Regions from separate parts of the Anaerocolumna sp. AGMB13020 genome, predicted to be linked through region 1. Evidence: riboswitches for the same ligand, from Rfam matches in the RefSeq annotation. Region 1 holds a riboswitch; the other holds the start of a gene.

Region 1 (3,952 bases):
TTACACTGACAGCCAAAGAGGCAGGCGTTAATATAGAGGAGAACGGAGCAGTCTTTATAATGCCTGGAATTGGGGGACATGTAGGCGGAGATACCATGGGTTGTATAGTAAGTACGGGACTCCAAAAGGAAAAGAAGAAGATTCTACTCATGGATATCGGTACCAATGGAGAGATGGTATTATGCAACAAGGGAAGACTGACCGCATGCTCTACCGCCGCCGGACCTGCATTTGAAGGTGGCAATATCTCTTGTGGTATGAGAGCAGAAGCCGGTGCAATAACATCAGCAAAAATGGTAAATGGAAAGCTGGAGCTTCATTATATCGGGGAAGAAGACGGGAAGGTATCTCCAACTGGTATCTGCGGTTCTGGTCTTATAGAATGCATCTATGAACTCTATGTACATCAAGATATCGATGAAACCGGACGGCTTTTAGGAGTGGCAGGAGATGAGAATCTGTTCCGAATATGGAAAAGAGAGCGGAAAGAAATAACTCTCACCCAGAAGGACATTCGGGAGTTTCAGCTGGCAACCGGTGCAATAAAAGCAGGTATAGCACTTCTTTTACAGGAAGCAGGCCTTCAGGTACAGGAACTTGATAAAATCTATCTTGCTGGAAACTTTGGCAGTAAACTATCTGTTACCAAAGCCATAGGTGTAGGTTTATTGCCGGATGTAAAAGAAGAGCTTATAGAATATATAGGAAACGGAGCCTTAGCCGGTTCTAAAAAACTCTTACTGCAGGAAATAACCATGGAAGAAGCAGAGGAAATCAGCCGGAAGGTATACCATCTGGAGCTTGCAGGCAAAGAATCCTTTGAAGAAGAATTTATAAAAGCATTGTCTTTTCCGGTAATAAGAAAAATGGAGCCTTCTCCCAAATTGATATAAGGAGAAGGCTTTCATTTTGGTATAAATTGCATTATGATCAGGAACTCATAGACTGACAGCCGTCATCGTAGTAATTCTTCATCAGCCTGTTTAGCACCTTATAAACAGGTTTGAACAAGACAAGAGCAACTATAAAATTAGCGATACCATGTATAATATCAAAAGTCAGACCGCTTACCCAATAACCAAAAGCGCTGTTAAGCCCGCCTTGAAAACCACCGCTTTGCAAACCCATCAAAAAGCTGATAAAGGCAAAAAAACCACCAAAGCATAAACCAAAACTACCGGAAACCAACGCCCATATGATAGAGGACTGTTCCAGGGGAGGTGTCCTTCTGGTAATCAATCTGCCAATGAGATAAAGAATAAACCAGACATACAGGTAGCCGATAAACCAAATACCAAAACCATAAAAGAAACCCTCCAGCAGTACAAATACTGCAATAATGAAGAGTGTTTTTTTCTTTAAGATGGAGGTATAAACCAGGATCAGCAAAGACACCAGTTCGATGTTAGGAATCCCCTGGAGAATATACTGTACAGCAAAAAGTACAGAACTAAGCAGACCGATAATGACAATATCTTTAATTTTCATACTAGCTCCTATTGCATGCCGTATCTGCCTGCAGATGTGGCTCTGCTATAATATCAGGGTGTAAATTATGTATTTGTGAATTATGCATATAAGGAATTCACAGGATACCCATACACAATGCAAGCAAGCTTGCGACACTGTAAAATTAGGTAAAAGTTTTATAGCACACTTACCCTGCGTACCATAACACGCCTAACTAATATCCAACAGCCAGTGTTATCTCAAAATGGTCACCATCAGCAATGGGAGTGGTGTCAACACCAGTATTGATGCTCTCACCGCCTTTGGTAAAGCACCACCATTCCTGATTGCCTTCATTAGCAGTTACGCCATCAACTGTTTTAACATACAAACCATATTCGGACTCTTCTCCTTCAATGAGTTTCTTTTCCTCCAGTGCCTGCCTTAAGTATTCCGCGTCGGTACTGATTTCATAAGAGTTACTTGTGCCATCCGCTAAAACAACCTCTGCGGTAATGGTCTTAGCACCTTTACTGGTCTCGGGTTTAAAGACATTGTATAGAACAGCCATAGCTGCAATTACAACGATGAAAATAATAACGCCAATAAGGGGCTTTTTGATTGATCTTTTGTTATCCATAATTCTCCTCCTTAAACATAAAAAATACCCTTATCCGGTGAACAGGAAAGAAGGGCACGCAAATTAAAAGTACCATTTCTCCATCTTCCGTGGATCTTATGCGGTACGGACAGCAAGCAGGTATTCTGGCTCATGAATCTATATCTGCAATTAATCTTCCCGGGATACCCCAGTGATTGCATGAATTCTAAAATCATGCGGTAACTACAGACTCCTCACATACAGCGGCGGGACCGCACAGGACTTTAACCTGTTTCCCTATTATGTCGCCATTAACAGCGACCACTTACTGCCATTTTAGACTTATAAAGTATAACATTAGTATCATGGCCTGTCAACTTTATAGGCAGGTATTCCGGTTCTAAAGGGAAAGAGTTTTAGGGGACGGACGATAATTGAGGGTTTTGTTTTTTCGGTTTGTTGCTCAAGGCTCCCTATGACACTAAAGTGGCAGCTGCCGTTCCTAGAAGCGGAAAAAGTGCCAAACTCGCTGCAGCGCTGTGGCATCGGTAGCGTGAAGCTGCTCAAACACTGGCACTTTTCCCGCTAGTCACGACAGCTGCCGCTTAAGTGTCATAAGGAGCCTTTCGATACAAACCGCTAAAACAAAACCCTCAATTATCTGCATATTCACTACATTTCATTCCATATATTTGCTATTTGTATCTCATCATACCTTAAATGGTAAATTGATAATCTGAAGTCAGCAGCATAAATAACGATAAAATATTATATATTAATTTTAATTAATAGGTGACTGGATTAATCTATAATTACTCTATAATACCACTATTCATTAGGAGATAGAAAATACGCAGAACCAATATCACTATAATTATACTAAGACACCACTATTGATAAAAAATAGAAAATACTCAGAATCAATCTCAACATTAAGTGCCAATTTCATATTATTCACAACCTCGTTATAGTATTCAGCTACTATGAAATATACGAGTTAACAATACGAAAGAAACGCAGGTTCCGTATGTAGACAAACAGATGGATATGAGGGGAATTTATGCATGATGCATTGAGAGGTTCCTTAGGATACTTAAATGGCAGAAACTGTGATAAGGGTAAGCAGTGCCATTGTCTGAGCACAATAAACTACCGCAGCCATAGCTACCAGGCGAGTTTGGCGCTGTTTACCCTGCTTTTGAACAGTTGCTGGCATTTTAGTAGAATAAGGGTTCTCGAACAGCAAAATGCATAAATTCCCCTCATATCCAGCGTCCACCCCCACAACCCATTCCACCAATAATGAGCAAATAAACACTTGCACTTTTTAGGTTTATGGATTATTCTAGAAAGTATAAAAGAACAGAAGGAGAAGACTATGAGCATTAAAAAACATTCTTTTGGCAAAACTTCAGCGGGTGAAGAGGCTACTCTATATACATTGATCAACAAGAAAGGTATGTCAGTCAGCTTAACGGACTTTGGTGCCAACATCGTAAATATTATTGTACCTGATAAAGACGGCAAATATGATGATGTAGTCCTTGGTTATGATAATGTAAAAGGATATGAGGGGAACCCGGCAGGTTACGGTTCTTTCATTGGAAGACATGCCAACAGAATAGGCGGCGCATCTTTTGAACTGAACGGAAAGACATATACCTTAGAGAAAAATGATGGTAACAACAATCTGCACGCAGGTTCAAAGAGTTACAATAAATTTATCTATGAAACAGAAACATTTGAAGAAGAGGATGCGGATTCCGTAGAATTCTCCAGGTTAAGCCCTCATATGGAACAAGGTTTTCCGGGAAATCTTGATATCAGTGTAACCTATACCTTAACAGATGATAATGAGCTGGTTATAGAATATATGGCGGTATCTGATAAAGATACTATCTG
Region 2 (3,952 bases), 620 kb from region 1:
GAATGTCATATTGGAACTGGATGTCTACTGGGCAGCATATGCCGGAGTTGATCCGGTAACCTATATCAGGAAGTGGGGCAGTAAAATAGAATTGATCCATATGAAACAGATGAATGCAGCATTGGAGAATGTGGATATGGCAGAAGGTTGCCTGGATATGAAGCAAATACAAGAAGCAGCCACCTATGCCGCATATTTTGTACTGGAACACGAAGATTATGACAAGCCTGTATGGGAGAGCATCAGAAATGATTTTAAGTATTTATCAGAGATCTGATGACAGTATGAAACTACATTAGTGATTATAAAAATCACAAGGGAAAAATTCTGTAATTAGAAATATATGTAATTTTTTATAAGAAAAGTAAAAAATAAATGTCCAAACATAAGTATATTGTATAAGTACACAAATATCCTATGAAAGTAAATTATTGTTGTAACTGCAAGAATATGTTAAAATATAAACATCTAAACTAAATGCAACTTGCTGGTCGTCATAAATCGTAATGGGATTTATAGGAAAAGAAGGAGTGTGCTGCAATGGTACGAAAAATGAGTAAATATTTGGACATCGTAAAAATAGAGTTGCAAGATTTGATAAATGACATTACAGAATATATAGAAGCCTCCCACAAAGACCATGCCAACCGGACCATAAAGAGTTTTATATATCATGGAAACCTGACAATATATGAAAAGCAGCTCTATGGAATCAAAGAAACCTTAAAACTAATTGAAGAATTGGATGTATCCGAATACGAGACTCCCCAGGAACTGGCTAAAGCTTTAAAAGAGCAGATAAGGCCCTTCTTTACCACCAGAGGAATTCTCGAAGGCGGTTATTCTTTAACTGTAAAGAGAATAGAAGGAGCCAGAGACTACGTAATAAAAACCGAGAAGAAATAAAAAACCCAATATAAAAAGCAGTCTTGTATTGAATATTATTGCAAAGAGCCTTAAAAAGGTCAGAAAACCCGGCTTCCTCTTTGGAAGTTTTTGTCTCGGAAAGGTTCCTTATGACACTTATACTTCCGTAATTGCGCCAAGTTCCGAATAAACCACTGTTTGAGCTTCAAGAGACCATACGAACACCATAGATGGTTCATTAGCGAGTTTGGTTTATTCGGAACTGTCCTAAGCAATTACGGAAGTATTAGTGGAATAAGGGTTCTTATCCGAACAAAAACGTACAAAGAGGAAGCCGGGTTTTCGTCCACTGCCACAACCCCACGTCTTATAACCTCACCTCCATTTAGATTGACACAACCCCTCCATAATGATACACTTTAAAAGAAATATAAATACTAAAAGGTGCTTGGAGCATTTAAAATGCAGACAAGATAATAGGGAAATGGGTGAAAAGCCCATACGGTCCCGCCGCTGTAAAGGAAGAGTAACAGTTACCGCATAATCACTGTCACAAGATGGGAAGATAAACTGTTGCAAGGAAGCCTGAGTCAGAAGACCTGCCTTTTCGTATGTTTTATACACAAGTTACGGACGATGGCTCTGTGTATGCAATCATTTCCTGTATTGACCGGTATTAACAGGAAACTATTTAGGGTACCCTTTCACCCTGCAATCGTTCGTATACGAATGTGAGCAGCGTGTAAGGGTATTTTTTATTTACATCAGTTATACCATGAGGAAGGCTGATTCGCCTTATGAATGGGAGAAGATTGAAAGAGTAAACTTTCAACGGCAAAGTTGTGCCTGAAAATTCCAGGCACATATTGAGTGCACAAATGAAAGTGCAGGATTGGAGAAAAAATGAATAAGAAACAGAAAAAATTTGTGGTGGCCTTGGCAATCATCTGTCTTGGTGCTTCAATTACACCCAGAGTAAATGCCATGCACATTATGGAGGGTTATCTTCCCCTGAAATTTTGTATAGCCTGGGGGATAATTTGCATTCCTTTTTTTGCAGCCGGTTATTTTAATTTGAAACGAATTGTTACAGAACACAGAAAAGCTCTGATTGTACTGGCAATGTGCGGAGCTTATGCCTTTGTGCTTTCCGCTCTTAAAATACCTTCCGTTACGGGCAGCAGCTCCCATCCTACCGGTACCGGTCTTGGAGCCATATTATTTGGACCAAGCGTAATGAGTATCCTTGGTGTTATCGTTTTACTATTCCAGGCGCTATTACTGGCTCACGGCGGACTTACAACCCTTGGGGCCAATACCTTTTCTATGGCAATTGCCGGTCCTTTTGTGGCATATGCTGTCTATAAGCTCAGCTTGAAATGTAAATTGCCAAAGCTCACGGCAGTATTTCTGGCTGCTGCACTCGGTGATTTGCTTACATATTGCGTTACCTCTCTGCAGCTTGCCCTTGCTTACCCGGCAGAAGTAGGTGGTGTGGGAGCCTCCATGGTTAAATTTATGGGTATCTTTGCGGTTACCCAGGTGCCGATTGCAATTATTGAAGGTATTGTAACAGCACTGGTTGTAATGACACTTAGCTCCTATGCAGGCAATGAGCTGAAGGAAATCGGCTTTATGAAGGGAGGAATCAAAAATGAACAGTAATGGAAAGAAAGCAATTCTCTTAATATTATTGTGTGTTGTTATTGCAGTGGTTCCGCTGATAGTAATCAAAGATTCCGAATTCGGTGGTTCTGATGATGCGGCGTCTCAGGCAATCAGCCAGCTTACCGGTGGGGAGGAATATACCCCCTGGTTTTCACCTGTTTACGAGCCGCCGGGCGGGGAGACGGAATCCCTGCTATTTTGTCTTCAGGCAGCTCTTGGTGCCGGTATCTTTGGCTATGGTATTGGCGTACTGAAGGAAAGAAGGAAGTACACAAAAGAATAAAATTCGTGATGAGCTGAAGGGAGAACAAAATATGCTGTTAATTGATAAATTATCCTATTCGTCCAGGCTTAGGGATAAAAGTCCGGTCTTAAAAGCATTTCTTGCGGTTACTACCCTGTTGATGTGTGTAGCTGCAAGATCAGTTTTATTCTCCTTTCTGGTTCTCCTGTTAATGACAGGGCTGACCGTAATTCTGGGAGGAACGCCTGTATTTGATTACATAAGACTTATGTGCGTGCCTTTCGCTTTTCTGCTTCTCAGTACTGTCACTATTCTTTTTGGAATATCACAACATGAGGTTGAGGAACCCTTTATTAAAATCTTTGGATTATTCTATTACTTTGAAAGTGATAAACTTATTTTTGGACTGCAATTGATCACTTCGGCTTTCGGGGCAGTAACCTGTCTGTATTTTCTCTCTTTGACGACACCATTTACGGATATCCTGAGAGTACTTCAGCTGCTTCGTTGTCCCACAGTTCTATCGGAATTATTGTTGTTAATTTACCGCTTTATCTTTGTGCTTTATGAGACAGCGGCAGGGATAACCACGGCCCAGGAGAGCAGACTGGGCAACCGCAGTTTCAGGACCGCGCTTAAGGGAAGCACAGGGCTGTTTTCTATTCTCTTTATCCGGGCGATGAAGAAATCCTCCTCGCTCTATGATGCGATGGAGGCAAGATGTTACGATGGTACCATAAAGGTCTTATGGGAGAAGAAGAAGGCCGGAAAAGGCGAAATAGCAGCGGTAATTCTATTAGTCACTGTTTTAGGTATATGCAGCTATTCTCTAAAAAATATAGTTTGAGAGTTGAATCCCAGGAATTGGAGAAACATATGAATGTCTTAGAAATCGATAAGATTACTTATACTTACAGCGATGGAACGAAAGCTTTAAATGGACTAAGTCTTACAGTCAGGCAAGGAGAAAAGCTGGCTTTTGTAGGTGGGAACGGGTCTGGCAAGTCCACACTGTTTTTATGTCTCAACGGGATTTTAAGACCCCAGAGTGGAACGATAAACTATAAAGGGAAGCCGGTTATATATAAGAGAAAAGAACTTTTAGAGCTTCGAAGCAAAGTAGGAATTGTATTTCAGGATCCGGATAATCAGCTATTTGCCTCCAGTGTCTAT

The links. A riboswitch is a leader RNA that binds a small molecule or an ion and turns the genes downstream of it on or off. The one in region 1 is predicted to bind cobalamin.
Region 2: another riboswitch for cobalamin. It lies ahead of R2R35_RS09025 (energy-coupling factor ABC transporter permease); the one in region 1 lies ahead of R2R35_RS06580 (DUF4430 domain-containing protein).

What each region holds. Positions count from the first base shown of each region.
Region 1 covers NZ_CP136910.1:1,659,100-1,663,051, reverse strand. The annotation lists gene R2R35_RS06590 (ASKHA domain-containing protein) at 1-893, shown strand, start outside; gene R2R35_RS06585 (hypothetical protein) at 931-1,488, opposite strand; gene R2R35_RS06580 (DUF4430 domain-containing protein) at 1,685-2,089, opposite strand; cobalamin riboswitch at 2,188-2,394, opposite strand; gene R2R35_RS06575 (hypothetical protein) at 3,144-3,335, opposite strand; gene R2R35_RS06570 (aldose epimerase family protein) at 3,429-3,952, shown strand, end outside.
Region 2 covers NZ_CP136910.1:2,276,441-2,280,392, reverse strand. The annotation lists gene R2R35_RS09035 (sugar phosphate isomerase/epimerase family protein) at 1-277, shown strand, start outside; gene R2R35_RS09030 (hypothetical protein) at 541-906, shown strand; cobalamin riboswitch at 1,293-1,488, shown strand; gene R2R35_RS09025 (energy-coupling factor ABC transporter permease) at 1,771-2,532, shown strand; gene R2R35_RS09020 (energy-coupling factor ABC transporter substrate-binding protein) at 2,522-2,818, shown strand; gene cbiQ (cobalt ECF transporter T component CbiQ) at 2,850-3,626, shown strand; gene R2R35_RS09010 (energy-coupling factor ABC transporter ATP-binding protein) at 3,656-3,952, shown strand, end outside.